One region of the Dactylosporangium sp. CA-139114 genome, then DNA from elsewhere that is predicted to be linked to it. Evidence: riboswitches for the same ligand, from Rfam matches in the RefSeq annotation. Region 1 holds a riboswitch; the other holds the start of a gene.

Region 1 (14,728 bases):
CGACGCCCGGGGCGTGCACGACTCCTCGACGGCCGAGTGGGTCGTCGGGGCCGTCCTCGCGTGCGTGCGCGAGTTCCCGTCGTTCGCGCGGGCGCAGGAGCGAGGGGAGTGGGCGTACCGCCGCACGGACGAGCTGGCCGGCAAGCGCGTGCTCATCGTCGGCTCCGGCTCGATCGGCCGCGCGACCGAGGCGCGCCTGGCCCCGTTCGACGTCGAGGTGACCCGCGTCGCGCGGCGCCCGCGCGAGGGCGTGCACGGCGTCGAGGAGCTGCCCCGGCTGCTGCCCGACGCCGATGTGGTCGTGCTGCTGGTGCCGCTCACGCCCGAGACCCGCGGCCTCGTCTCCAGCGAGTTCCTGTCCCACCTGCGCGACGGCGCCCTGCTCGTCAACGCCGCCCGCGGCCCGGTGGTCGACACCGAGGCCGTGACGGCGACCGCGCGCACCGGCCGGATCGCCTACGCCACGGACGTCACCGACCCCGAGCCGCTACCGCCCGACCACGAACTGTGGCGCCTTCCTAACGTCTTCATCACGCCTCACGTCGCCGGCTCGGTGCCGGGCCTGTGGCGCCGCGGCTACACCCTCGCCGCCTCCCAGCTGCGCCGCTTCCTCGCGGCGGAGCCCCTGGCCAACGTGGTCACCGACGGCTACTGAGCGCGCTAGCCGGCAGGTTGCGCGGCGCGCTCGGGGTCGTCCGCCGCGTCCGCGTCGTCCTCGCCGGCGGGGGCCGCGGGGCGGTCGGTCTCGAGGGGCTGTCCGCTGGCCTTGATCAGGCGCGGCACGTCCGCGGCGCGCACGGCGTCCAGCGGCACCAGGTGGCCGTTGGCCAGCCGCGCCTGCACCCGCGCGCCGTCGACGACGAGACCGTCCACGGCGTTCCACGGGACCGTGCGGCGGCCGAACAGGGCGCGCACCGTGAACCCGCGCTCGTCGACGTCGGTTCCCGCGCGCCAGGCCCAGATGGCGACGGCGAGCGGAACCAGCAGCACCAGCAGGAACCAGACGCTCTCGGCGAGCAGCGGAATGGCGCCGATCACAGTGATGCCCGCCGCCACGGCGAGGGCTGCGCTGCGCCGGAACTTGACCTTGACCTGGTTGCTCACGAAGCCATCCTCCCACCTTTCGAGGAACTGCCCCCGGGCGCCCGGGCGGGCATACTGAGCGCCGTGGGGGATGAGAACGGCCGCCCTTCGCCGCCACGGGCGGCCGGGGTTACGCTCGGTGCCGTGTCAGACGAGATCGCGACCGGCCGGGGGGCTCGTCGAGCGATCCGCGACAGTATGTCCGGCTTTGTGGGAGCCTGCCCGCGGGGGGAGGGCAGAACGTGACCTCCACGTTCCGTCGAAACGCACCCGCCCCGTGGGCCGAGGGCATCAAGCGCAGCAAGCGCGTCGCCGTGCGCCCGACCGGAGCCGTGGCCGCCGGGCTGCTGGGCGTGTCCGTCCTGGTCGCGCTGGCCGTGGCCGGCTGGGGGATCAAGGAGCTGAGCATCCTGTGGGGTGCCGCGGCGATCCTGGCGCTCGCCGGTGTGGTGGTGCTCACGCTGCGGGGCTTCCCGCTCTTCGCGATCCTGACCATCGCCGCGGGCGCCGTCGCCTGGGGCGTGGCCACGCGCGGCCGCCTGCCGGACAGCTGGTTCGACCTCCCCGGTGTGCTGGGCTTCATCGGGATCAATCTCGCTTATGTCGTACCGTTGGCGGGCTCTTTTCTTTCCGCCCTGCTCCTGGACGCGCGGCGGGTGTCCCGGTCCTCCATCGACGAGGCCGTGAGCGGGCGCCGCTGGTGGGGCAAGCCCGACGACACGCTCCCGCGCCTGAAGGAGCTCGAGGCCATCCCGAGCTCCCGCTTCTTCGCCCTGGGCGAGGGCGGCTGCACGCATCTCGTCTCCGCCGGCCGCCGCGTCGCGCTGTTCCTGCCGACGGTCTGGCCCCACGGCGAGTTCACGATGGACGCCGCGGGCCAGGTGCTACGGGGCGGCCGCCTGTTCGTGCCCGGCTCGGAGGACGTCGACGGCCTGGCCGCGGAGGTGCACACCTGGCGCGAGCAGCTGGCCAAGGTCGGGGGTTCCGTCCGGGGGTACCTCGTGGTCGCCCCCTCCCGCGGCGACGTCTCCGAGGACCTGGTGATCTCCGTCGCACCCGGCGAGCACCTGCACCTCGTGCACGCCCACGAGATGGCGGACGCGGCCGGGCGCTGGCTGGCGGCCGAGCCCTACCGTGTCGACCTGCACGTCATGGAGCGCCTCCTCGTCCTCGCGGCCGGCAACGAGCTGCCGGAGCCCCTGTCGCTCCCGCGCACGTTCGCCCGCGAGGCGACCGCGTCGTCCGACGAGCGCTCGGACGCGACGTCGCCCACGGACGCGGCGTTCGCCGCCGCGGCGTCCTCGCCCTCGGGCCCGTCCGCCGCGGCGGGCATGCCGACGGTGCTGGGCGGCACCGGTGAACCCACCGCCCCCACCACCGCCTGGCGCCCGGGCAACGGCGTCATGCGCGCGCGCCTGAGTCGCCTGGCCAAGAGCGCCGCAGCCCGCGGCGAGCATGCGGATGCCACAATCGCGGGCTCCGAGCCAGCCCCCGAGCCACCCATGGATGGCAACGGACCTGACCCCGCTACCCCGGAGGCCGCGTTGCGCTCCCATGCCGATTCCAACTTCGGCCCAGCGTCCCGCTCCGACCGCGATCACGACCGTGACGCGGATTTCGGCGCCCCGTCCCGCCGCGACCGCGACGCCGACTACGGCGCCCCCGCGCGCACCGGCCGCGACTCGGACTTCGGCGCCCCCGGGCATGAGGGCCGCGAAGCAGACTTCGGCGCGGCGTCGGGATTCGACCGCGACCACGACCGCTACCAGGACTTCGGCGCTTCCGCGCGTGCGGGCCGCGACTCGGACTTCGGCGCGGCGTCCGGCTTAGATCGCGACCACGGTCGCGACGCGGATTTCGGCGCTTCCGCGCGTACCGGCCGCGACTCGGACTTCGGCGCGGCGTCCGGCTTCGACCGCGACCACGGTCGCGACCCGGATTTCGGCGCGGCGTCCGGCTTCGACCGCGGCTACGACGCCTCCGCGCGCCCGAACGGCGAAGCCTCCTCCCGCCGGGGCGACGACGCCTCCGCGCGCGGTCGCGATGGTGCCACCGCCCGCGATGGTGGCGCCGCCCGCGACGGTGCCTCCGCCGACGGGGATGTCTCCTCGCGCGGCGACGACGGCCCCGAGAGCTCGTGGGAGGCCCGCTCGACCCGCGAACTCGTCGGAAACTGGGACAACGACTCGGCCAGCCGGCTCGCGGCCTGGGCCGCGGAGGACACCTCCGATCCCGACGCCCGCGCCTCCGCGCGGCGTGCCTGGTCCCCGATGGGCGGCGAGACCCCGGCCCCGGGCGAGCGTTTCCGCTGGTCGAGCGAGTCGGCGGACGACTTCCCCGTGGCGTACGACGCGGGCAACTGGCCCGACCCCACCACCGACCCCGAGCCGGCCCGCGCGGACGCATGGCGCGAGACGCGCACCACCGATGCGAGCGGCGACTTCCGCGCTTCCGAGCCGAACGCGGATGTGCGGCGCGAGAACCGCGCTCCCGAGCCGGTAGCGGAGACCTGGCGTGACTCGCGCGCTCCCGACCCGAACGCGGACTCGTGGCGCGACTCCCGCGCTCCCGAGCCGAACGCGGATGTGCGGCGCGAGAACCGCGCTCCCGAGCCGGTAGCGGAGACGTGGCGCGACTCGCGCGCTCCCGAGCCCTTGGTGGAGCCCTCGTGGCGGGAGACGCGCACGCCCGAGCCCGTCGCCGACTCACGGCGTGAGAACCGCGCCCCCGAGCCGGTGGTCGAGCCTTCGTGGCGGCAGGCGCGCACTCCGGAGCCGGTGGCCGATTCGTGGCGTGAGAACTGGGCTCCCGAGCCAGTGCGGGAGCCGTGGCGGGATCGCCGGGCCCCCGAGCCGATCGCGCAGACGCGGGCGCCCGAGCCGGTTGCTGACTGGAGTACGACGGGTCGGGAGCCGTGGGCGTCCGACTCCCAGGACGCGGGGCGGGCGGACGAGCGGCCGGTTGTGGAGTGGCCGCCGCCGGCCGAGTCGCGGGGAGCCGAGCGCCTTCCGGTGGACTGGCGGACGCCCGAATCCTCCGCGCCCGAGCGGCCGTCGGTCGAGTGGCAGGCCGCGCCCGTGCGGCCGTCGGTCGAGTGGCAATCCGCGCCGGATGCGTCCGCGCCCGAGCGGCCGTCGGTTGACTGGCGGTCCGCGCCCGATGCGTCCGCGCCCGAGCGGCCCTCGGTCGAGTGGCAGGCCGCGCCCGAGCGGCCGTCCGTGGAGTGGCGGTCCGCGTCCGAGGCGGGTCCGTCGCAGCGGCCGTCCGTGGAGTGGCGAGCCGGCGAGGCGCCCGCGGCCGGGCGTGGTGCCGATGAGGCGCGGCCGAGTGGGCGGCCGTCCGTCGAGTGGCAGCCTGCGGCACAGAACGGTGCGAGCGGGCGGCCCTCGGTTGAGTGGCAGCCTGCGGCAGAGAACGGTGCGTCCGGGCGGCCCTCGGTTGAGTGGCGGCCGGCGGGCGAGAACGGTGCGTCCGGGCGGCCGTCCGTGGAATGGCAGCCGGCGGGCGAAAGCGGCGCGTCCGCGCGGCCGTCCGTTGACTGGCAGCCCGGGGCGGAGGCCGGGCCGTCCGGTGACTGGCTCGCGGCGCCTCAGGCGGGGGCCGCCGGTGGTGAAGACTGGCGGAACTCGGAGCCGGGCCGCGAGCAGCAGCCGGCGGCCGGAGAGGCGCGGCGGCGACCCGAGCGGGCGGCCTTTACCGGCAGTCTGTTCGACGGCGACGCGCCCGAGCTCGTCGCCAAGCCGCTCGAGTTGCGGCGGTCCTGGGAGTCGTCCGATGCCGCGTCGCGGTCGATTCGGCGGCGGGATCGGCAGCAGGCGCCCGAGGGTGAGAGCGTCGACGCTCGGGAGCAGGGGCGGACCGCGAGCTGGCCCAGCGTGCCGGCTGCCGACGCCGATCCGATGACGGGCATGGGGCAGCCGACCGCGGCCCCGTCCGGAAACGGGCGTACCACTGACGCGTGGGAGGGCCAGGCCCCGTCCGGGAGCGGGCGTACCACTGACGCGTGGGAGGGCCAGGCCCCGTCCGGAAACGGGCGTACCACTGACGCGTGGGAGCGTCAGCCAGCGTCTGGGAGCGGGCGTCCCACCGACGCGTGGGAGGGCCAGGCTCCGTCCGGAAACGGGCGTACCACTGACGCGTGGGAGAGTCAGCTAGCGTCCGGGAGCGGGCGTGCCGCCGATGCGTGGGAGGGCCAGGCCGGCAGTGGTCGTGCCGCCGACGCATGGGACCCCAGGTCCGAGAGCCCCGCCGGGAGAGGGCCGGACGCGCAGGGCCAGCCCGCCGCCCCGGCCGCCGGTGGATGGAACAGCCAGCCGTGGGCCCCGCACCCCTCCTCGGGCCGGGAGGCCCAGGTTCAGCCCGACCACGCGGCCGGGGGAGCCGCGACCACCCAGCCGTGGGAGGCTCAGGCGTCCGGCCGGGACGAGCCGGCCACTCAGGCGTGGCCGAGCCGGAACGGGCGTACCACCGACGCGTGGGAGTCCCGGCCGCAGCGGCCCCCGCGGGAGGACGCGCCGCCGCCCGCTGGACGCGGCGGTGAAGAGGCCTGGTGGGACGGGCCCGCGCAGGCGCCCGTGCCGCCGCCCGTCGCCGACGGTGGGGGCGGCAGCGGTGAGAAGACCAAGAAGTCCCGCTGGGGGCGCAACAAGGACAAGGACAAGAAGGAGCGCAACGGCCCGGAGGAGACCGCCGGCGCCTGGGGCTCCGAGCCGGGCGAGCGCTGGGACGGCCCCGCCGCGCCCCGGAGCGCGGAGCCCGGCAACGAGGGCTGGGACCGCGGCGCGCCGCCCAACCAGGGCTGGGACGGGGCCGCACCGCGGAGTGAGGAGCCCGGCAACGAGGGCTGGGACCGCGGCGCGCCGCCCAACCAGGGCTGGGACGGGGCCGCACCGCGGAGTGAGGAGCCCGGCAACGACGGCTGGAACGACGGCGAGCGCATCCCGGAGCAGCGCAAGCGCGAGCAGCAGCAGCTCTCCGCGTTCGAGGACCTCGCGCCGCTCGAGCTCAACCTCGACGAGGAGCCGAAGGAGAAGACCCGCAGGTTCCTGCGCCGGAAGTGATCGAACGGCCGAACGAGGGGGCGCCGCGCAGCGCGGAGCCCCCTCGGGCGTCAGCGCAGCGGGTAGGCCGAGAGCAGCTCCCGAACCTCACCGGCGATCACGTCGAGCGCGGCGTCGTCCGACTTCAGGGCGGCGTCCACGGCGCGGGAGATCCACGAGGCCACCTGGGGCATCGCGGATTCCGTGAGGCCGCGGGTGGTCAGCGCGGGAGTACCCAGGCGCAGACCGGACGGGTCGAAGGGCTTGCGGGTGTCGTACGGCACCGTGTTGTAGTTCGTCTCGATCCCCGCGCGGTCGAGGGCCTTCGCGGCCGGCTTGCCGCCGATGCCCTTGCCGGTGAGGTCGAGCAGGAGCAGGTGGTTGTCGGTGCCGCCCGACACGAGGTCGAACCCGTGCTCGAGCAGGGCCGAGGCCAGGGCGCGGGCGTTGGCGACCACCTGCTGGGCGTACACCTTGAAGGAATCGTGTGAAGCCTCGCCCAGGGCGACCGCGATCCCGGCGGTGGTGTGGTTGTGCGGGCCGCCCTGCAGGCCCGGGAACACGGCCTTGTCGATGGCGGACGCGTGCTCCGCGGTGCACATGAGCATGGCGCCGCGCGGGCCCCGCAGCGTCTTGTGCGTCGTGGTCGAGATGATCTCGGCGTGCCCGACCGGGGACGGGTGCGCCCCGCCCGCCACGAGGCCGGCGATGTGCGCGATGTCCGCGACGAGCACGGCGCCCACCTCGCGGGCGATCTCGGCGAAGCGCGGGAAGTCGATCGTGCGCGGGATGGCCGTACCGCCGCAGAAGATGAGCCTCGGGCGCTCCCGCAGCGCCAGGTCACGCACCTCGTCGAGGTCCACGCGGCCGGTCTCGCGGCGGACCGAGTACTGCACCGGCCGGAACCACTTGCCCGTCGCCGACACCGGCCAGCCGTGCGTGAGGTGCCCGCCCATCGGCAGCGCCATGCCCATGACGGTGTCGCCGGGCTTGGCCAGGGCCAGGTAGACGGCGAGGTTCGCGGGCGAGCCCGAGTACGGCTGGACGTTCGCGTGCTCGACGCCGAACACGTGCCTGGCCCGCGCGATCGCGATCTCCTCGATGGGGTCGATGAAGCGCTGGCCCTCGTAGTACCGCTTCCCGGGGTAACCCTCGGAGTACTTGTTGGTCAGCACGGAGCCGGTCGCCTCGAGGACGGCCCGGGATACGTAGTTCTCCGAGGCGATCATCCGCAGCGTGTCGTGCTGACGCTGCTCCTCGCCCTCGACGAGCGCGGCCAGCTCGGGATCCACCAAGCGCAAAGAAGACATGCAGCCTCCTGATACGTCGGGACACCCAGGCGCGCGGTGCCCGCGATCGGAAGCTCCCCGGTGGTCGGTTCCACCTTGATGTGCGCCAGTCGCGATGACTGACGCACATCCTAGTGGAAGTTACGGAACCCGGCGGTAAGCTCCGTCACTCGCCGACGTCGCCATCGACGCGTACGCCCGCAGCGCCGCCGACACCGGCCGCTCGCGGTCGAGCGGGGTGTAGGGCCGCTCCCGCTTGTCCTGCGCGATCTTGCGCGCGGCCAGCTCCTCGTCGCCGACGACGAGCTGGATGGAGCGGTTCGGGATGTCGATGTCGATGCGGTCGCCGTTCTCGACGAGCGCGATGAGGCCGCCGCCGGCCGCCTCCGGGCTGATGTGCCCGATCGAGAGGCCCGACGTGCCGCCGGAGAAGCGCCCGTCGGTGATCAGCGCGCAGGCGCGGCCGAGGCCGCGGCCCTTGAGGAAGCTGGTCGGGTACAGCATCTCCTGCATGCCGGGGCCGCCCTTGGGCCCCTCGTACCGGATGACGACGACGTCGCCCTCCACGACCTTTTTGGCCAGGATGCCGTCGACCGCCGCCTCCTGGGACTCGAAGACGTTCGCGCGGCCGGAGAACGTCAGGTTCTCCTCGGGCACGCCGGCCGTCTTGACCACGCAGCCGTCGGGCGCGAGGTTGCCGAAGAGGATCGCCAGGCCGCCGTCCTTGGTGTAGGCGTGCTCGACGCTGCGGATGCACCCGTTCTCGGCGTCGGTGTCGAGCGAGTTCCACCGGTTCTGCGTGGAGAACGGCTCGGTGGTGCGCACGCCCCCGGGCGCGGCGTGGAACAGCTCGAGTGCCTGCTCCGAGGCCTTGCCGCCGCGGATGTCCCACTCGTCGATCCACTCGCGGAACGTCGGGGAGTGCACCGACCAGACGGACTCGTCGATCAGCCCGCCGCGCGACAGCTCGCCGAGGATGGCGGGGATGCCGCCGGCGCGGTGCACGTCCTCCATGTGGTACTTCTGCGTGTTCGGCGCCACCTTGGCCAGGCAGGGCACGCGGCGCGAGATCCCGTCCATGTCGGCCACGGAGAAGTCGAGCTCGGCCTCCCGGGCGGCGGCCAGCAGGTGCAGCACCGTGTTGGTGGACCCGCCCATCGCGACGTCCAGCGCCACCGCGTTCTCGAAGGCCGGCCGCGAGGCGATCGCCCGCGGCAGCACCGAGGCGTCGTCGGCGAAGTAGTAGCGCTTGGCGAGGTCGACGATCAGCGATCCGGCCCGCTCGAAGAGCGCCTTGCGCGCCGCGTGCGTGGCCAGCGTCGAGCCGTTGCCCGGCAGGGCCAGCCCGATCGCCTCGGTCAGGCAGTTCATGGAGTTGGCGGTGAACATGCCCGAGCACGAGCCGCACGTCGGGCAGGCGGAGCGCTCGATCTGGCCGAGCTGCTCGTCCGTGACGGACTCGTTGGCGGAGGCGATCATCGCGTCGATGAGGTCGAGCTTGGCGTCCTTCTCGTGGACGACGCCCTCGATCGAGATGGTCTTGCCGGCTTCCATGGGGCCGCCGGAGACGAAGACGGTGGGGATGTTGAGGCGGAGGGCGGCGAGCAGCATGCCGGGCGTGATCTTGTCGCAGTTGGAGATGCACACGAGGGCGTCGGCGCAGTGGGCCTGCACCATGTACTCGACGGCGTCGGCGATGAGCTCGCGGCTGGGCAGCGAGTAGAGCATCCCGCCGTGGCCCATGGCGATGCCGTCGTCGACGGCGATGGTGTTGAACTCCTTGGCGACCCCACCGGCCTCGGCAACCGCGTCGGCGACGATCATGCCGAGGTTGCGGAGGTGGACGTGGCCCGGCACGAACTGCGTGAAACTGTTGGCGATGGCGACAATCGGCTTGCCGAAGTCGGAGTCGGTCATGCCGGTGGCGCGCCACAGGGCGCGCGCGCCGGCCATGTTGCGACCAGAAGTGGAAGTCTTGGACCGCAGCTCGGGCATACCTGCGAGTCTGACACGTTCCGTATCCTGGGATAGGTTGACTCAGGCCGTGAGATGCGCCAAAGTGGGCTCATGTCGTCGAGGTCGCTCCGAGTACTTATCATCTAGCGCGCCGACGTCTGCCGTCAGCGCGCTAGCCCCCCGTGCCGAGCACGTGGGGTTTTTTCATGTCCGGAGCCTTGCCTAGACACCTTCGAGCGAAAGTGCGAAAGCGATGACGAGACCCACGCCAGAAGTTCTCGCCCACCGGGGGCACCCCGCACCGCCCGCCACCGCGCCGGCCGTCGACAAGAAGGCCCAGCCGGAGCTGCTCACCGGGGCGCAGGTACTCGTCCGCTCGCTCGAGGCCCTCGGCGCCGACGTCGTGTTCGGCATTCCGGGCGGCGCGATCCTCCCGGCGTACGACCCGCTGTTCGACTCCGAGAACGTCCGGCACATCCTGGTCCGCCACGAGCAGGGGGCCGGCCACGCCGCCACCGGCTACGCGCAGGCGACCGGCAAGGTCGGCGTGTGCATGGCCACCTCCGGCCCGGGCGCGACGAACCTGGTGACCCCGATCGCCGACGCCTACATGGACTCGGTCGCCATGGTCGCGATCACCGGCCAGGTCGCCTCCGGCTCGATCGGCACGGACGCCTTCCAGGAGGCGGACATCGCCGGCATCACGCTGCCGATCACGAAGCACAACTACCTCGTCCAGTCGGGCGAGGAGCTGCCCCGGGTGCTCGCCGAGGCGTTCCACCTGGCCGGCACCGGCCGCCCGGGCCCCGTCCTGGTCGACATCCCCAAGGACGTGCTGCAGAACAAGACCACGTTCAAGTGGCCGCCCACCCTGGAACTGCCCGGCTACCACCCGACCCTGCACCCGCACGGCAAGCAGATCCGCGAGGCGGCCCGCCTGATCGCCGGGGCCAAGCGCCCCGTGCTCTACGTCGGCGGCGGCGTCATCAAGGCCCACGCCTCCGAGGTGCTGCTGAAGCTGGCCGAGCTGACCGGCGCCCCGGTCGTCACGACGCTGATGGCCCGCGGCGCCTTCCCGGACTCGCACCCGCAGCACATGGGCATGCCGGGCATGCACGGCTCGGTCGGCGCGGTCTACGCGCTGCAGAAGTCGGACCTGCTCATCACCATCGGCGCGCGGTTCGACGACCGGGTGACCGGCGAGCTGTCGACGTTCGCGCCGAACGCGGCGGTCATCCACGCCGACATCGACCCGGCCGAGATCGGCAAGAACCGCACCGCGGACGTGCCGATCGTCGGCGACGCCAAGCACGTGATCGAGGAGCTGCTCGCCGCCGTCGCGGCCGAGCACGCGGCCGGGCGCAAGCCGGTGCTCACGGACTGGTGGGCGACCCTGGACGACATCCGCGGCCGCTACCCGCTGGGCTACGAGGAGCCCTCGGACGGGACGCTGTCGCCGCAGTACGTCATCGAGCGCATCGGCAAGCTGGTCGGCCCGGAGGCCATCTACACCGCCGGCGTGGGCCAGCACCAGATGTGGGCCGCGCAGTTCATCAAGTACGAGCACCCGGCCACCTGGCTCAACTCGGGCGGCCTGGGCACCATGGGCTACGCGGTGCCGGCCGCGATGGGCGCCAAGGTCGGCCGGCCGGACAAGGTGGTCTGGGCGATCGACGGCGACGGCTGCTTCCAGATGACCAACCAGGAGCTGGCCACCTGCGCGCTCGAGGGCATCCCGATCAAGGTCGCCGTCATCAACAACGGCAACCTGGGCATGGTCCGGCAGTGGCAGACGCTCTTCTACGACCAGCGGTACTCCAACACGGAGCTCGGCACCCACAAGCACCGCATCCCGGACTTCGTGAAGCTCGCCGACGCGCTGGGCTGCTTCGGGCTGCGCTGCGAGACCAAGCGCGACGTCGACGCGACGATCGAGGCCGCGATGAAGGTCAACGACCAGCCCGTCGTCATCGACTTCGTGGTCGGCAAGGACGCGATGGTGTGGCCGATGGTCGCCGCCGGCACGAGCAACGACGAGATCATGTTCGCGCGGGGCGTCCGTCCCGCGTTCGACCAGGACGACGTGTAGGAGTAGCACCGACCATGGCCAAGCACACCCTCTCCGTCCTGGTGGAGAACAAGCCCGGCATACTGGCTCGCGTCGCGGGGCTGTTCGCCCGCCGCGGCTTCAACATCGACTCCCTGGCCGTCGGCGAGACCGAGCACCCCGAGGTCTCCCGGATGACGATCGTGGTCAACGCGGACGAATCCCCGCTGGAACAGGTGACCAAGCAGCTCAACAAGCTGGTGCAGGTCCTGAAGATCGTCGAACTCGACACCACCGCCAGCGTGCAGCGCGAGCTGCTGCTGGTGAAGGTGCGCGCGGAACGCCCGGTGCGCTCGCAGGTCCTCGAGACCGTGAACCTGTTCCGGGCCCGCGTGGTCGACGTCGCCGCCGACGCCCTCACCATCGAGGCGACCGGCACGTCGGAAAAGCTGGACGCGCTGCTTCGTGACCTGGAGCCGTTCGGTATCAAGGAAATGGTCCAGTCCGGCGTCGTGGCCATCGGCCGCGGCTCCCGCTCCATCACGACCGGTCCGGCGCTCCGCGCCGCCTCCTGAAATTCTCGAAAGGAACAAGCACATGCCCGCCGAGGTGTTTTACGACGACGACGCCGACCTGTCGTTGATCCAGGGCCGCAAGGTCGCGGTGCTGGGGTACGGCAGCCAGGGTCACGCCCACGCGCTGAGCCTGCGCGACTCCGGCGTCGACGTGCGCATCGGCCTGCCCGAGGGGTCCAAGAGCCGCGCCAAGGCCGAGGAGCAGGGCCTGCGCGTCCTCACCCCGGCCGAGGCGAGCGCCGAGGCAGACGTGATCATGATCCTGGCGCCCGACACGGTGCAGCGCTCGCTGTACTCCGAGCACGTGGCCCCGAACCTGACCGCCGGCAAGGCGCTCTTCTTCGGCCACGGCCTCAACATCCGCTTCGGGCTGATCACGCCCCCCGCGGACGTGGACGTGTGCATGGTCGCCCCGAAGGGCCCGGGCCACCTGGTCCGCCGTCAGTTCGTCGACGGCAAGGGCGTGCCCTGTCTCGTCGCGGTGGAGCAGGACGCGACCGGCAACGCGCTGCAGCTGGCGCTGGCCTACGCGGCCGGCATCGGCGGCACCCGCGCCGGCGTGATCAAGACCACGTTCAAGGAGGAGACCGAGACGGACCTCTTCGGCGAGCAGGCCGTGCTTTGCGGCGGCGCGTCGGCCCTGGTCCAGACCGGCTTCGAGGTGCTCACCGAGGCGGGCTACGCCCCGGAGATCGCCTACTTCGAGTGCCTGCACGAGCTCAAGCTCATCGTGGACCTGATGTACGAGGGCGGCATCGCCCGCATGCGCTACAGCGTCTCCGACACCGCCGAGTACGGCGACTACACCCGTGGCCCGCGCGTCATCGACGCCCGGGTCAAGGAGGAGATGAAGCGCATCCTGGGCGAGATCCAGTCGGGCGAGTTCGCCCGCGAGCTGATCGCCGAGGACGACGCCGGCCGCCCGAACTTCACCAAGTACCGCGAGCAGGGCGCCAACCACCCGATCGAGGAGACCGGCAAGCAGCTGCGCTCGATGATGAGCTGGGTCGACCGCCCCATCACCGAGACCGCCTGACCAGACCGCCTGATCCGCGACAACGCGGCCCCTCTCGCTTCGAGAGGGGCCGCGCTGGTTCATGGCTCGGGTCCGCGTCGGCTGCGGACCGTCGCTCCCGCCAGGAATCCCGGCGTCCGTGGGTGGTGAGGAGCCGGCTCAGCTCATCCGGGCCGCGTTGGCCCGGATGGCATCGCGGATGTACGCCGCGAGCCCCGGGTGCCCGGTGTCGTAGTTCGCGGTGAACCGGGGATCGGACACGTACATCTCGCCGAGCCCCTGGTGGGTCTCGGTCGAGCAGTCGTAGAACCAGCGGCTGATGTGCTGGCGGTGCGCCTCGGCGAGATCCATGGCCCGCTCGTCGCCGGCCGGGACGCCGCTGTCGAACGCCGCGGCGAACCGCGCCGTGTTCTCGGCCGCCTCGGCGTTGATCCGCTCCCAGTCGGCCTTGGTGTACTGCGCCGTGCGGCGGGCGGACTGCTGGTACGCCTCGGTGGAGCCCCAGCGCTGCTCGGCCTCCTCGGCGTGCTGATCGGGATCGAAGGAGCCGAACAGGGCCCGCTTCTCCTCGGGTGTCAGGTTCGTCGTCATGCCATCAGCCTGAGGTCTCCAGTCGCTGGAGAGTCAACCTTGCGGCGCGGATACATCCGAGCCGAGCGGCCGGACCGCCGTGCGGGGGCGCGGCGCTGTGGCGTGCGCGTGTGCATGGCGGCCGCGCGGGAGCCGGGGCCGTGGGGTGTTCGGGTGGGAAAGCGCTCTTACACGGGGATATCGGGCGCGCGGGCGCGGGGCCTGGCCGGCCCAGCCTGTGATCGCGCTCACTTCATTGGGCCGGGAAGGGGTGGGGCGGCGGGCCTACCATCGCCTGAAGAGGCCGTCCGCCCGGCCCCGTCGCGGTTTCCCCCCAGTGCGTGGCGGGCAGTGTCGCGCGCCCCGCAGCCGACGCCAACCGAAGCCTGGAAGTCGAGGTCCCATGACCCTCCCTCCTGACCGCCCGGTGGTGCTCATCGCCGAGGAGTTGGCTCCGTCCGCTCTCGAGGTGCTCGCCGACGACTACGAGGTTCGTCACATCGACGGCACCGACCGCCCCGCGCTGCTGGCCGAGCTCGCCGACGCCAGCGCCGTGATCGTTCGCAGCGCCACCCGCATCGACGCCGAGGCCGTGGCCGCGGCGCCTCGGCTCAAGGTCGTCGCCCGCGCCGGGGTCGGCCTGGACAACGTCGACGTGCCGGCCGCCACCGCGCGCGGCGTCATGGTCGTCAACGCGCCCACGTCGAACATCGTCTCCGCGGCCGAGCAGGCCGTCGCGCTGCTGCTCGCCGTCGCGCGCAACACCGCCGCCGCGTCCGCGGCGCTGAAGGCGGGGGAGTGGAAGCGCTCGAAGTACACCGGCGTGGAACTGTCCGGAAAGATCGTCGGAGTGATCGGGCTCGGGCGCATCGGTGTGCTCTTCGCGCAGCGCATGGCGGCGTTCGGGGTCCGGCTGGTCGCCTACGACCCGTACATCCAGCCGGCGCGCGCGGCGGGGCTCGGAGTACGGCTGCTGGGGTTGGACGAACTCCTCCGGGAGAGTGACTTCATCTCGATCCACCTGCCCAAGACGCCGGAGACCGTCGGGCTGATCGGCGTGCGCGAACTGTCGATCGTCAAGCCGGGCGTGCGCATCATCAACGCGGCCCGCGGCGGCCTCATCGACGAGCAGGCCCTCGCCGACGCGATCGCCG
Region 2 (14,728 bases), 1.5 Mb from region 1:
GTGACGGCTTCTTCTTCCGCAACGAGAACATCGTCGTCGTGGGCGGCGGCGACTCGGCGATGGAGGAGGCGACCTTCCTCACCCGCTTCGCCGCCAAGGTCACGATCATCCACCGCCGCGACTCGTTCCGCGCCAGCAAGATCATGGCCGAACGCGCCCTGGCCAACGAGAAGATCGAGGTCCTCTGGAACAGCGTCGTGACGGAGGTCGTCGACGGCGGCGGCCGCGTCGGCGCGGTGCGCGTCAAGAACACCGTGAGCGGCGAAGAGCAGGACCTGCCGGTGGCCGGCGTGTTCGTCGCGATCGGTCACGACCCGCGCAGCGAGCTGTTCCGCGGCCAGGTCGAGCTCGACGACGAGGGCTACGTGAAGGTGGCCGCGCCGAGCACCCGCACCAACATCGAGGGCGTGTTCGCCGCCGGCGACGTCGTCGACCACACCTACCGGCAGGCCATCACCGCCTCGGGCACCGGCTGCGCCGCGGCCCTTGACGCCGAGCGGTACATCGCGGCCCTGTAGAGCGAGCAAGAGAGCTTGGAGAGAAGGAGAGCGCATGGGAGCCATCCAGCCCGTCAGCGACAAGACCTTCGAGGTCGACGTCCTCAAATCGGATATTCCGGTTCTGGTGGACTTCTGGGCGGAATGGTGCCAGCCGTGCCGCAAGATCGAGACCATGCTGAACGAGATCGCCGCCGGTGAGCTCGCCGACAAGGTCAAGATCGTGAAGGTCGACATCGACAGCAACCCGGAGACCGCGCGGGCCTACCAGGTCCTCTCGGTGCCCACCCTGACCGTGTTCAAGGACGGCGAGCCGTTCCGCTCGGTCGTGGGCGCCAACCCGAAGAGCGCGCTGGTCCGGCTGATCGAGTCGGCGCTCGACCCGGCCTGATCCCAGCTCGCGCTCCGCGCGAGTCTCTCCGATGCCCCGTCTCCGCCGACGCGGAGGCGGGGCATTTCGGATCCGGTGTAACGCTGCGCCCGGCGCGGCGCTTTTTCTCTATGGTGCGGTGCCCGGTGGGGCGCGCTACCGGGGTGGTGGGAGTACGCTGCCTCGCGGACGCGGCTCAGCATGGGTGAATCGCCCCATAACGGCGCGCTCAGGCGGGCACGTACGATTCCGACGCGGGGCACAGGCACTTCAGGAGGACCATATGCGGGCTATCCGGCGCGGGGCGCGGGGCGCGGCGGTTGCCGAGATCCGCGGCATTCTGGTCGTGCTGGAGCTGCTGGAGGATCTCCTGCCGTCGGATCCGTCGTGGGGTGATCCCGAATACGACGCCGACGTCGAGCGGGCCGTGCGCGCCTTCCAGCAGAGCCGGGGCCTCACCGTCGACGGCGAGGTGGGCGACGAGACCTGGCGCGCCCTGGACGCGGCCCGCTGGCGGCTCGGCCAGCGCGCCCTGTTCCACACCGTCGGCGACCCCTACGTCGGCGACGACGTCCGGCAGCTCCAGGAGCGGCTGCTCGAGATGGGGTACAACCCCGGCCGCGCCGACAGCATCTACGGCAGCCGCACCGCGCACGCCGTGGCCCAGTTCCAGCGCGAGGTCGGCCTGCGCCCCGACGGCGAGTGCGGCCCGGCCACGATCGGTGCCCTGCGCCGGCTCGGCCGCAAGGTCATCGGCGGCCGGCCCCAGCTCCTGCGCGAGGCCGAGGCCTTCCGCGCCTCGGGCCCGACGCTGCTGGGCAAGCGCATCGTGATCGACCCCGGCCACGGCGGACCCGACACCGGGCACGTGGTGCCGGACGGGCCGCTGCGGTGGGTGGAGGCGGACCTCGTGTACGACCTTGCGGCCCGTCTGGAGGGCCGTCTGGCGGCCGCGGGTATGCGGGTGAACCTCACCAGGGGTCCGCAGCCCGCGAACGCTCTGGGCGACCGTGACCGGGTGCAGCTCGCGAACGAGCTCGGCGCCGACCTCCTCATCTCGATCCACCTCGACGGCCACGCCACGCCCCTCGCGGACGGCGTCGCCACCTACCACTACGGCTCCGTCTCCGGCCCCACCTCCGTCGTGGGGGAGCGGCTGGCCGGCCTCGTGCAGCGCGAGATCGTGGTCCGCACCGGGCTGCGTGACTGCCACACCCACGCGAAGACCTGGGAGCTGCTCCGGCTCACCAAGATGCCCGCCGTCCGGGTCGACGTGGGCTACCTGACGTCGCCGGGCGACCGGCGGCAGCTGATCGACCCCGCGTTCCGCGACCGGGTCGTGGAGGCCATCATGGCCGCGGTCCAGCGGATGTACCTCCCCGTCGAGGCGGACGTCCCGACCGGCTCGATCGACGTGAGTCTGCTTCGGGCCTTGACCGGCTCGACCGCCCCGACCGCGTAGCGCTCACCCGCCACCTGGCCCGGGGCCGTGCGGCTTCCGGGCCGTCGGCGCTTGGCTGAGCACAGTTCTCGTGCCGTTGCCGGCTGCGCTCCGGTCGGTGCCGCGATCGGCACTGCGGGTAAGGGCTCGGCTCGAACGCACAACACAGCGGACCGTCTTCGCGAATGCCCCCTGGCCGCGCCCAACCGGAGTCTCAGCCCCGGACCTGCTCGCCGGGCCGCCGGATGCCTGGACCGAACCGAGGCCCCCACGCTCGGGTGTGGCGTGAGAATTTGCCCGAATTTGGGAGCCTTTTCGGGCTCGGTCGGCTCAGCCGGAGGTCATCTCTCGAGTCGCCGGGCGAACCGGGAGCACCGGGCGGAGCAGCGACTCCGGGCTCATCGAGCCGAGCAGCTTCTCCAGGGCGTACTCGACGTCCGACTTCCACGACAGGGCGGTCCGGAGTTCGAGACGCAGACGGGGATAGCGCGGATGCGGTCGTACGGTCTTGAAGCCGATCGACAGAAAGAAGTCCGCCGGCGCCACGCAGCCGCGCTCGTTGCGCCCCGCCTCGTCGACCTCGCCGAACTTCGCGTCGCCGAACGCCTCGATCGCCTTCACGCCGCGCTTGGTGAGGTCGCGCGCGACGCCCTGGACGAGCATGCGGCCGAGCCCGCCGTCGGCGAACGGCTGCACGACGTGCGCGGTCATGAGCAGCACGGCGTCGGGCGAGACCGGGGAGGTCGGGAAGGCCATGCTCCGCGGCACGTACGCGGGCGGCGCGAACATCACGAATCCGGCCGGCATGCCGTCGACGTACACGAGCTTGCCGCACGAGCCCCACTCGAGCAGCGTCTGCGAGACCCAGGCCTCCTTCTCGAGGCCCGGGTCGCCGTTGGCACACGCCCGATCGGCGGCGACGGGGTCGAGCTCCCAGAACACGCAGTCACGGCACGATCGAGGAAGGTCCTCGAGGGTGTCCAGCGTCAAACTGACGAGACGTCGCGACATTGGCCCATCTCCACCGCACCCGGGATTAGCTCGTCCTGATGGTACGCATTCGCGACACGCCGTGGGACCCATCCGCGGACAAGTTCCTTATCCCTGCTCACCCCCGGCGCCCGTTCGGGTGGATCGTCGTGGCCGGACGGCTACCAAAGGTGGGCGGCGGGGTCGGCCCGATGGCGAGTGAATGCCCCGCGCCGGGCCTGATCGCGGCGGTCTCCGGACAGGACGGTCAGCACGAGCAGGCCCGGTGCCCGCCCGCCTGCGTCTTGAGAGCTGTCCGACGCGGGCACCGCTGCCCCCTTCGCTCCCGTGGTCGGGTCAGCGGGCCGGGGCCGAAGGCTGTTGCGACGCCGGGTCGTCCGGTGTGTCGTCGTTGCCCGCGGCCGGCTCCGGGACCGTCACGTCGTCGTTCTCGGCCGCGGCGGCCGCCGGCTCCAGGGCGTCGTCGGGCTGCGACTGGGCCTCGCGCTCGGCCAGGCTCGTGGGGGCGGTCCAGTTGATGCGCGGCGGCTCGGCCAGCGGGCGGCCGCCGAACTCGGCCAGCCAGGCGGCGACCATCGCCAGGTTCTCGCGCCAGCGGTCCTCGGGGATCGGGGGCAGGATGTCGTCCCACAGCGCGAGGAAGGTGCCCTGGAGCTGGAGCCGTCCGTAGGGGCGGGCGAGGAACCACACATGCAGGTGCGCCGCGCCGTCGCCCCAGCGGTTCACGTGAACCCGGGCCACGCCGTCCAGCGAGCGGATCGCGCGCTCCAGGCGGACGGTCATCACGCCGAGCTCGGCCGCGAGCATGTTCGGCAGGTCGCCCAGGTCGAGGTGCGACCGGGACTCGAGGATCAGCACGGCCGGCAGGCCCGTCGGGCGATCGAGCGCGCGGACTCGCCAGCGGTCGCTCACCCAGATGTACGCCTCGTCCGGCGCCGAGCACGCCCGGCACTCGGCCGGGTTGTCGCCGTGGCGCGGGGGCTCGATCGGCACCGGGTCGAGGAGGCGTTTGACGCGGATGTCGCCCTCGAACGGGAAGGTGGGCCAGTAGGTGAACGCGGGGAGCTGTGGCGGTTGCTGTGGCGACTCGGGCACGAAGCCGACCCTAGCCGAACGGAAGGCCGCTGTCCGCACCCTGTGGACAGCGAGCGAGTTATCCACAGGTTCGGTGGATTGCGCTGTGGATGACGCAATCGAGGTCGTCCTACGTGTGGCAATGTTCATCCACAGGGCCGCGCCCGATTTCGCGCTCGGTTTCACGTGAAACGGGTGAGCCTGTGGATAACCCCTGTGGACAAGATTCGCTCAGAGCCGTTCTCTCAAGATTTCCTCCCACCGACTTTTTCGGCTCCCGGGGTTCGGAATGGCGCTTTTCGGCCCATCTCGGGGTCGGCGACCTGTTTTTGCCACCGCGGACCTGGCTGGGCGGGCCCCTCCGGCCGAAGGCCCTCGGGCCCGCCCATTTGTCTGGCGGGAGCAACGGTCAGATAGTGGCGCGGACCCGAGCCATGGATTTCTGAAACGGCACGAGGGCCGACCCCGGTTAGTTCGGGATCGGCCCTCGCTCTGTGCGGATGCGCTGCTGCTCTATGCGGAGGCGCTGCTGTTTGTCCGAAGGCGCTACCGCTCGCTACTACTGTTCGGGCTGGGTCGCCGACTGCTCCTCCGGCACGCCGATGATGCCCACGATCCGCTCCAGGTCGTCGACCGTCGCGAACTCGATCGTGATGCGTCCCTTGCGGCGGCCGATGTCGACCTTCACCCGCGTGTCGAAGCGGTCCGAGAGACGGTCGGCCAGATCGGACAGTGCGGGCGCGTGCGGCTTGGCGCGGCGCTGGGCCGGGGCCGACTTCTTCGGCGCGTTCTCCGACACCGCCAGCTGGACGAGCTCCTCGGTGGCGCGCACCGACAGACCCTCCGCGACGATCCGCGTCGCCAGCGACTCCTGCTCGTCCGAGTCCTCGAGACCGAGCAGCGCCCGCGCGTGCCCGGCCGAGAGGACACCCGCCGCGACGCGGCGCTGGACCGGGGCCGGCAGGTTCAGGAGCCGGATCGTGTTCGAGATCTGCGGGCGGCTCCGGCCGATCCGCTTGGCGAGCTCCTCGTGCGTCGCGCCGAACTCCTCGAGCAGCTGCTGGTACGCCGCCGCCTCTTCGAGCGGGTTCAGGTTCGCCCGGTGGATGTTCTCCAGGAGCGCGTCCCGCAGCATCGCGTCGTCGCGCGTCTCGCGGACGATCGCCGGGATGGCCTCCTTGCCCAGCGCCTGGGCGGCGCGCCAGCGGCGCTCACCCATGACGAGCTCATACTGCTTCTCACCCTCCGCCTCGCGCAGCTCGCGCACGACGATGGGCTGGAGGAAGCCGACCTCCTGGATCGAGGTCTTCAGCTCCTCGATCGCCTCGTCGTCGAACACCTGCCGCGGCTGCTTCGGGTTTGGCGTGATGGCGCCGACCGGGATCTCGGCGAACCGCGCGCCCGGCACCGGGGCGAGCGCGTCGGCCGCCGAGGCCTGAGCCGGGGCCGGGGCCGGGGTCTCCGCCGGGGTGCCGTTCGTGACGTTCGGGGGAGTGGCGAGCGCAGTCGCCGTGCCGGTCGCGCCCTCGGCCGGCGCGGCGGCGGTTGGGATGAGAGCGCCGAGCCCCCGCCCGAGACCCCCACGTCGGTTGGACTTCATGCGACCCCTCCCACCTGCGCGCCTTGCGCGCCGCGCAGCGCGATTTCCTGCGCCGCTTCGAAATAGCTGACCGCACCCCGCGAGCCGGGGTCGTACGTCATGACCGACTGGCTGTAGCTCGGCGCCTCCGATACCCGCACGTTGCGGGGGATCACCGCGTTCAGGCACTTCTCGCCGAAGTGGTTCCGCACGTCCTGCTCCACGAGGTCGGCCAGGCGCGTGCGCCGGTCGTACATCGTCAGGAGCACCGTCGTGATGTCGAGGTGCGGGTTGAGGTGCGACCGGACGAGCTCGATGTTGTTCGTGAGCGCCTGCACACCCTCCAGCGCGTAGTACTCGCACTGGATCGGGATCAGGACCTCCTCGGCCGCGACGAGCGCGTTGACCGTGAGGAGGCCGAGCGAGGGCGGGCAGTCGATGAAGATGTAGTCGTAGTTGTCGCCGCCGGCCTCGATCGCGCGCTTGAGTCGCGACTCGCGGGCGACGACCGAGACGAGCTCGATCTCCGCTCCGGCGAGGTCGATCGTCGCCGGTACCGCCCATAGGTTCGGGATCCCCTCGACCTGCTGGGTCACCGCGTCCAGCGGAGCGCCGTCGATGAGGCAGTCGTACACGTCCGGCACGCCCGAGTGGTGGGGCACGTTGAGTCCGGTCGAGGCGTTGCCCTGGGGGTCGAGGTCGATCACCAGCACGCGGTTGCCGTGGAGCGCGAGGGCTACGGCGATGTTCACCGCGGTGGTGGTCTTCCCGACGCCGCCCTTCTGGTTGGCCACACACATCGTGCGGCGCCGTGGTGGGCGGGGCATGGTGATCTCCCCGCTCGGGTTGAGAATCTCCACGGCGCGCTTTGCCTCCTGTGCGAGCGGGGGGTCTTCGGTTTCACGTGAAACATACGCGTCAGTCATGGCGCCCTCGGTATCCGCGGTGACGACGGACGGGTGAGGCCGGGGGGATGGTGGGTTCCGTCGTTCGGGCCGCACCTCGGCCTGAGAAGCGTCGACTGTTGGCGATACTCCCCGGCCGTAAAGGGTACCGGTTGCGCCGCGGTCGTTCGGGGCCGCCACCTGAAAATCCACCGTGCCCCCGCGTGTCGACTCCGCGTCCGAGCGAGTCGGCGAGCCGTGCGGCGGAGCGGACACGGGATTTCGCGGCGGTACCGCATGAGGAACGGTCGGCGAGACCGGCGCCGGCGTAGCGGAGGGCGAACCGGGGGCCTCGAATCGCACCGGCTCGACCGGCCGGGAGGAGTCGCCGTACTCTGCTCGGGGCTGTGGCACCGGTCGGCCGGTCGGGCGTACGCCCCAGCCCTCTATCCCCGTTTCACGTGAAACATGACCGTCTGCATCGCCGTAGCCCGGACCATCATCGCTATCGCGCACCATGTCAGTCCCGTCCCGCTCGGAAAGGTGTGCACCCTCGGCCACCTCGTCCGCCGGCCCGTGGTCCTCGGGAACTCCCGCCGCGTGGTCGACGGTGTCGAGTCCGTCGGTCGCATCGATGGAGGGTTCGCCGGGGGCCGCCCGGGGGCCGGAGTCCGCCGCCCTGGGGGTCGTCCCGGCGGTACCGGCTCCGGAGCCGTCCGCCCCTGAGGGGCGCTCGCCGTCCGGACCCGTTCCGTCCAGGCCGGCCCCATCGGGTGCCGTTCCGTCGGACAGAAGAGTGGCGCGGGGCCAGCCTACGGCGCTTCGCCGGGCGGAGCTATGACTCACCGGCGCGTCGTTGGCCTTCTCACCCCAACTCGGCCGCCAAAAGACCAGAAATCCGTCAACTCGCCGGAGCAGGCCGCCGAGTCGCTGTATCGGCGACATCGGCCATCCGATGCCCACCGCCCTGCCGTCCGCCATGCGTGGTCCCCGTTCCCCCGTTGCCCGGGGGTCGCGAACACGCCCCCGGCTATCGGCCGCGGCGCCCTCCGGACTTCCGGGGACGCGCGCCTTCCCGCTGCCGCGCGTCTCCCGCGTCTCGGGTACGCGCGGCTTCCCGCTCGCGCGCGGCCCCGGCCTTGCGGACGCGCACGCCTTCTCGCTCCCGCACGACGTCGACCACGGTGGTGGGCTCGGCGAGGATGGCGTCCCCGCACGTGCGCACCGCGGCCGTACCGGCACCGAGCTTCGTCAGGGCCTCCGCGTGCTCGGCGACCTCGGCCGCCGCGGAGGCGCCCTTCATCGCGAGCAGGTGGCCGCCGATGGCGGTGAGGGGGAGACACCAGCCGGCGAGCCGGTCGAGCGGAGCGACGGCTCGGGCGGTGACGACGTCGGCGAGCGCAAGCTTGCCGACGCACTCCTCGGCCCGGGCACGGACCACGGTGGTCCGCTCGAGGCCGAGGGCCGTCACCGCTTCGGAAAGGAATGCGGTACGTCGTGCGAGCGGCTCGACCAGGGTGACGGACAGGTCGGGACGAGCCACTGCCAGCACCATACCGGGGAGACCGGCTCCAGACCCGACGTCGACCACGGAGGCACCCGACGGAATGAGGTCCGCGACCACAGCACAGTTCAGAAGGTGCCGCTCCCAGATGCGTGGCGCTTCGCGCGGCCCGATGAGCCCGCGGAGAACTCCATCCGTTACGAGCAACTCCGCAAAGCGGATCGCGGCGGGGAGCCGATCGCCGAAGACCTTCTCGGCCACGGGGAGAATCTCGCTGGGCACTGCACCGTCCATGGGGTCAAGCAAACCACGTACCGCTCGCCACCCCCGGACGCGGGGAGCCCCGCTGGGCGTGTTTCACGTGAAACGTGGACGGCGCGATCGGTGCGCATCGGGTGGTGGGTGGCGCGGGCCGATTGGGGCCGTGGTGCGGGAGAGGGGGCTGATGCACGGCGGGGCTGGGGTAGGCGCGGAGTCGGACGTGGTCAGTGGTGCGCTCGAACGCGGGGAAGGCGAGCGGCGGTATTTCGGACCGCGAGCCCTCGACGCGGCCGACGGCCCGGACGGACCGGGAGGCGCGACTCGCAGCAGACCGGTGGGCTTGGTTCAGGCGACCACCGAGGGCAAGTTCTACGCGACCCGAGAAGCACGGCCTGGACAGCGCTGAAGGGCGAACGCATCGGGCTCGAGAAGGTAGTACGGGCCACTGAGCAATCGACGAGGCACGGAGCGGCAGTCGGCTGGGGCCGAGTCCGTCCGTGGGGCGGGCGCCCTCACCCCGTCGCGTTCGGACGACGGAGAGCCGGCCGACCCCGGGAGTCACCACTTCGCGGTCCAGGCCGGTCGGCCGGGTGAGCCTGCCTGGCGCCATCCGTGAGGAACGACGACGCGTCGATACCTCGGTGTGATCCGGTCGGGCCGACGGCCAGCTCGCCTCGACTGATGCTAGAGCCGCATGGCAGACGGGAGACTGCTCCATCCCTCGTCCGCAGAACGACCCCGTGCGGTGCGCATCGTCGTCGCCCACCACACCGACGCCGGGGCTGGGGCTCTGGTTCGCCGCGGCGGCGTTCCGCACCGGACGCCGGTGGGCAAGCTCGACCGGACCCGGCGGGCAAGCGGCGGACGGCGCAACGGCCACGGCTCACAAGCAGACGCCGGGTCCTCATCGACGGGCCAGCCAACCTCGGCCGCGCGTCCCCCGCCCCGCCGAGCAAAGCCACTGGATGAACCCAGCCCCAGGAGGCACCCACACGGGCCGAGTTCTCGGTCGCCCTCGACGGCCAGGCCCCGAACCTCCTCGACAACACCACGCGGCACGCGGCACGCGGCACGCGGCACGCGGCACGCGGCACGCGGCACGCGGCACGCGGCACGCGGCACGCGGCACGCGGCACGCGGCACGCGGCACGCGGCACGCGGCACGCGGCACGCGGCACGCGGCACGCGGCACGCGGCACGCGGCACGCGGCACGCGGCACGCGGCACGCGGCACGCGGCACGCGGCACGCGGCACGCGGCACGCGGCACGCGGCACGCGGCACGCGGCACGCGGCACGCGGCACGCGGCACGCGGCACGCGGCACGCGGCACGCGGCACGCGGCACGCGGCACGCGGCACGCGGCACGCGGCACGCGGCACGCGGCACGCGGCACGCGGCACGCGGCACGCGGCACGCGGCACGCGGCACGCGGCACGCGGCACGCGGCACGCGGCCGAAAAAAGCGCGACGAGCCCGAACCACCACGAGCCCGAACCACCACGAGCCCGAACCACCACGAGCCCGAACCACCACGAGCCCGAACCACCACGAGCCCGAACCACCACGAGCCCGAACCACCACGAGCCCGAACCACCACGAGCCCGAACCACCACGAGCCCGAACCACCACGAGCCCGAACCACCACGAGCCCGAACCACCACGAGCCCGAACCACCACGAGCCCGAACCACCACGAGCCCGAACCACCACGAGCCCGAACCACCACGAGCCCGAACCACCACGAGCCCGAACCACCACGAGCCCGAACCACCACGAGCCCGAACCACCACGAGCCCGAACCACCACGAGCCCGAACCACCACGAGCCCGAACCACCACGAGCCCGAACCACCACGAGCCCGAACCACCACGAGCCCGAACCACCACGAGCCCGAACCACCACGAGCCCGAACCACCACGAGCCCGAACCACCACGAGCCCGAACCACCACGAGCCCGAACCACGTTTCACGTGAAACGGCGCTCCGCGGCCTCGATGGCGTTGCGGAAAAGCATGGCCACCGTAGTCGGGCCGACGCCGCCCACCCGCGGCGTGATCGCGCCCGCGACCGTTTCGCAGGACTCGTCCACGTCCGGGAGGAGGCGGCGGCCGGCGTACCGCACGCCGCCGCCGACCACGACCGCGCCCGGCTTCACGTGCTCCGGCTGAATGATGCCCGGCACGCCGGCGGCGGCGACCAGGATGTCGGCGCGCTGCGTGTACCGGGTCCAGTCCGGCACCCCGGTGTGCACAACGGTCACGGCCGCATTCGCCGTGGGTCGCTTCTGGGCCAGCAGCATCGCCAAGGGGCGGCCGAGCGTCGCGCCGCGGCCGAGGATCACTACCTCGCGGCCGCTGACGGGGATCTCGTAGTGGGCCAGCAGCGCCTCGATGCCCGCCGGGGTGCAGGGGAGCGGTCCGGGAATGCCGGCCGCCAGGCGACCCAGGTTCAGCGGGTGCATCCCGTCGACGTCCTTGTCCGGGTCGACTCGCATGAGGGCGGCGTCGTAGTCGAGGTGCTTCGGCGTCGGGTACTGGATCAGGAGGGCATGCACGTCCGGGGCGGCGTTGAAGTCGTCGATCGCGGCGTGGAGGTCGGCCTGGGTCGCGTCCGCCGGGAGGTGGCGGTGCGGGGAGTCGAAGCCGAGCTCGGCGGCCTGGCGTTGCTTGATCCGGATGTAGCCGGCACTGGCGTCGTCGTCGCCCACCAGGATCGTGGCCAACGACGGGGTGATGCCTCGATCGCGGAGGGCCGCCACACGCGTGGCCACGTCCGCCAGGATGCGCTCCGCCACCGGCGCGCCCGGCAGGAGGCGAGCGGAGCCAGATGCCGCAGGAGAACCGGCCGCAGAACCAGGGGCCGCCGCGAAAGTGGAATCGGAGAGATGGGAAGCGGAAGCGGGTGAGTTAGGCATACGGCTCCTCGTCACGCGTGAGAGCCCAGGCGGTCGACTCCCACGACGAGGCTTCCCGATGGTTGCCCATCCTCGATGCCGCCAGTCGCGTCACCAACCAGTATGCCCGCGCCGGAACAGGACCGGCCAAGTGGGAGCGCCGGAACGAAGGAGGCTCAAGCACGAGGCCGCAAAGGGCAGATCAACCCGAGAACCTGAGGGCAAAAAAGAACCGCCCCGGGCGCGTGCCGGGGCGGTCCAGGAAGAGCAAGAATCAAGCGGTCGGGCGAACCACGATCCGGCGGGACGGCTCCACGCCCTCCGACTCGCTCTCCACCCCGGGCAGGGCGTTGATCACGTCGTGCACGCACTTGCGCTCGAACGCGCTCATCGGCTCCAGCCGCACGGCCTCGCCGTACTCCTTCACCTTCTCGGCCGCGTTCTTCGCGATCGCCCCGAGCTCCTTGCGCCGCAGCGCCCGGTAGCCGCCCACGTCGAGCAGCAGCCGGCTCGGCGAACCCGTCTGCCGGAACACGGCCAGCCGGCTCAGCTCCTGCAGCGCCTCAAGGGTCGCGCCCCGCTGGCCCACGAGGGCCTGCAGCCGCTTGCCCGAGCCGTCCCCGCCCTCGACGACCTCGACGACCGGCCGGCCGCTCACGACGAGCTCGTCGATGTCGCCGTCGTAGTCGAGGATGTCGAGCAGGCCCTCGACGTAATCGGCCGCGATCTCGCTCTCGCGGAACAGGTCCGCGCTCGAGCGGCCGGAGCCGTTGGCCGAGGCCGAGGACTCCTCGTCGCCTTCGGGCTCGGACTCGGTGGACGCGGCAGCCGTCTGCTCGTCCAAGTCCTCGGCGCCGAGATCACTGGTGGTGTCGGTCACGAAACTCATCTCCGCTTGTTTGGGGCGCCGAGGCGCCGTCACAGGTCGTCGGTGAGGGGTGGGTTGCTTGCAGGGAGCGCCCCGCGCTGGGCCCGTTGAGGGGTGGCCCAGCGGGGTCGCATCAACCCGACTGCCGCTTCGCGGCGCCACCCTTCTTCGGGTTGATCGGCTTGGCGCCGGGCTTCGGAGCCCGGGACGGCCCGGTGGCCTCGGGGGCCGTGCCGTTGGCCTTGGCGCCGGTCGCCTTCGCGGCGCCCTTGCCGTTGGCCCGCTGCTGCGCCGCGGCGTCCTCGCGGGCCTTGGCGAACAGCGCGCCGAGCCCGCTCGGCTGCTTGGTGTCGGCGGCCTTCTTGGCGCCGTTCTTGAAGGGCACGTTGTTGGTCGACGCGCTCGCCGGCGGCGGGTACTTGTGCAGCACCCAGTACTGCTGGGCCAGCGTGATGGCGTTGTTCGTGACCCAGTAGATGATGACGCCGATGGGGAAGTACCAGCCGGACGTCAGGGTGAAGAACGGGATGCCGTAGAGCATGAACTTCTGGATCATGCGCTGCTGCGGGTCGGTGTTCCAGCCCGTCTTCTTGATCATCTGACGCTGCGTCAGGTAGGTGGTGGTGATCATCAGCGCGACCAGGATGGCGGCGACGATCTTCACCGTGGTCGAGCTCGCGTCGATCTTCAGCAGCTCGGCGGTGCTGCTGCTGAACTTGGCGACGATCGGGGCGTCGAAGAGGCGGGCGTCGACGGCGCTGAGGAACTCCGACTTGGTCCAGCCGTAGAGCTCCATGCTGTGGTCGGACATGCCCGGCCGGAGGTGACGCAGCACGTGCAGGAGGCCGATGAAGACCGGGATCTGCAGGAACATCGGAAGGCAGCCCATGAGCGGGTTGACCTTCTCTTCCTGGTAGAGCTTCATGACCTCCTTCTGGAGGGTCTCCCGGTCGCCCTTGTGCTTCTCCTGCAGCTCCTTCATCTTCGGCTGGATCGCCTGCATCGCGCGCTGCGACTTGATCTGCTTGACGAAGATGGGGAACAGCACGACCCGGACGGTGATCACCAGGAAGACGATCGCCAGGACCCATTGCCAGTTGGTGCTCAGCACCCGGTGGTCCGGCAGGATCGAATCCCAGACGGTGTGCCAGAACAGCATCACCTTCGAGATCAGCCAGTAGATCCCGGCCATCAGCTTGCTAATCACGACACCGCTCCAGTCACGTCGACTCGGGCTCGGGCGAGTGTCCCCGGCGCGGTGGCACCGGGTCGAACCCACCGGGGTGGAATGGGTGGCAGCGCAGCAGCCGCCAGATCGCGAGGCCGATTCCCTTCACCGCGCCGTGCGTGCCGACCGCCTCCAGGGCATAAGCGCTGCACGACGGGTAGAACCGACAACGCGCCGGCAACGCCGGGCTTATCCAACGACGGTACGCGACGATGGGAGCTGCCACGATCCGGGCTCCGGCGTTCATCGACGGACACCTCGGTTCTTCGGTCGGCGCGCGGCCTCCAGCGCCGAGTCCAGGTCCTGTTGCAGAAGGTCGTAGGGCCGGGTCGCCGCCTCGGGCAGCGCGCGCACCACGATCACGGAGCCGGCGGGCAGGTCGGCGAGGCGCGGGCGCACGAGGTGCCGCAGCCGCCGCTTCACCGTGTTGCGCACGACGGCGTTGCCCACCGCTTTGGAGACCACGAACCCGGCCGAAGGCGACAAGTCAGAAGGATCCGAAACGCCGGAAACCCCGGGCCGCGACGGCCCGGGGTTCAGGAAATGCACGACCACGGCCCCCCGGCCGGCGCGACGGCCGTTGCGAATGGTGGCGGCGAAGTCTTCCCGCCGCCGCAGTCGCTGAGCGGCCGCCAGCACGCTGCCTCCCGGAAGGCCCGGTCGAAGAAACGGCTTCGAACTGACAACTAGGCCGAGAGGCGGTCGCGCCCCTTGGCGCGGCGCGCAGACAGGATCGCGCGGCCGGCACGGGTGCGCATGCGCAGCCGGAAACCGTGGGTCTTCGCGCGCCGGCGGTTGTTCGGCTGGAAGGTGCGCTTGCTCACGTCGGGGCTCCGTCTTCGTGACTGGCGGGACGCGGAGGAGGCGCCCACGGGATGTCGATCAGTGTTTTGGAGTTTACCAGGCAGCGGTCCTCCAACCGAAACAGGGTACGCGCCGCCTCACGGACCGTCAACGATCACGCGACGAGCCGGGGTGTGAACAAAGAAATGCCTGGTAGAGGCCGAAATCCACAGGCTCGTTGTGGACAAAGGTTGAGTGGTTGTGGACAACGCTGTTAACGTGCCCGGTTGCCGGTAGACACCGCGACTCCGGCGACGGGACACAACTGGACTTTCCGGGATTCGACGGGCGTTCT

What was found. Region 1 has a riboswitch for ZMP and ZTP ahead of glyA (serine hydroxymethyltransferase). Riboswitches for the same ligand answer to the same signal wherever they lie in the genome.
Region 2: linked by a shared signal. The riboswitch ahead of ACQP2P_RS45960 (bifunctional 5,10-methylenetetrahydrofolate dehydrogenase/5,10-methenyltetrahydrofolate cyclohydrolase) and the one ahead of glyA (serine hydroxymethyltransferase) in region 1 are both predicted to bind ZMP and ZTP.

The regions. Positions count from the first base shown of each region.
Region 1 covers NZ_CP192080.1:1,479,068-1,493,795, forward strand. Annotated here, with positions in the region: gene ACQP2P_RS06615 (2-hydroxyacid dehydrogenase) at 1-655, shown strand, start outside; gene ACQP2P_RS06620 (PH domain-containing protein) at 661-1,104, opposite strand; gene ACQP2P_RS06625 (hypothetical protein) at 1,326-6,143, shown strand; gene glyA (serine hydroxymethyltransferase) at 6,194-7,432, opposite strand; ZMP/ZTP riboswitch at 7,449-7,535, opposite strand; gene ilvD (dihydroxy-acid dehydratase) at 7,553-9,406, opposite strand; gene ACQP2P_RS06640 (acetolactate synthase large subunit) at 9,621-11,456, shown strand; gene ilvN (acetolactate synthase small subunit) at 11,471-11,989, shown strand; gene ilvC (ketol-acid reductoisomerase) at 12,012-13,025, shown strand; gene ACQP2P_RS06655 (TipAS antibiotic-recognition domain-containing protein) at 13,164-13,595, opposite strand; gene serA (phosphoglycerate dehydrogenase) at 13,978-14,728, shown strand, end outside.
Region 2 covers NZ_CP192080.1:10,182,601-10,197,328, forward strand. Annotated here, with positions in the region: gene trxB (thioredoxin-disulfide reductase) at 1-518, shown strand, start outside; gene trxA (thioredoxin) at 553-888, shown strand; gene ACQP2P_RS45930 (N-acetylmuramoyl-L-alanine amidase) at 1,151-2,329, shown strand; gene ACQP2P_RS45935 (GNAT family N-acetyltransferase) at 2,639-3,319, opposite strand; gene ACQP2P_RS45940 (hypothetical protein) at 3,635-4,393, opposite strand; gene ACQP2P_RS45945 (ParB/RepB/Spo0J family partition protein) at 4,932-5,972, opposite strand; gene ACQP2P_RS45950 (AAA family ATPase) at 5,969-7,354, opposite strand; gene rsmG (16S rRNA (guanine(527)-N(7))-methyltransferase RsmG) at 7,866-8,633, opposite strand; gene ACQP2P_RS45960 (bifunctional 5,10-methylenetetrahydrofolate dehydrogenase/5,10-methenyltetrahydrofolate cyclohydrolase) at 10,568-11,371, opposite strand; ZMP/ZTP riboswitch at 11,532-11,614, opposite strand; gene ACQP2P_RS45965 (protein jag) at 11,769-12,383, opposite strand; gene yidC (membrane protein insertase YidC) at 12,496-13,554, opposite strand; partial or broken gene yidD (membrane protein insertion efficiency factor YidD) at 13,566-13,837, opposite strand; gene rnpA (ribonuclease P protein component) at 13,834-14,229, opposite strand; gene rpmH (50S ribosomal protein L34) at 14,277-14,414, opposite strand.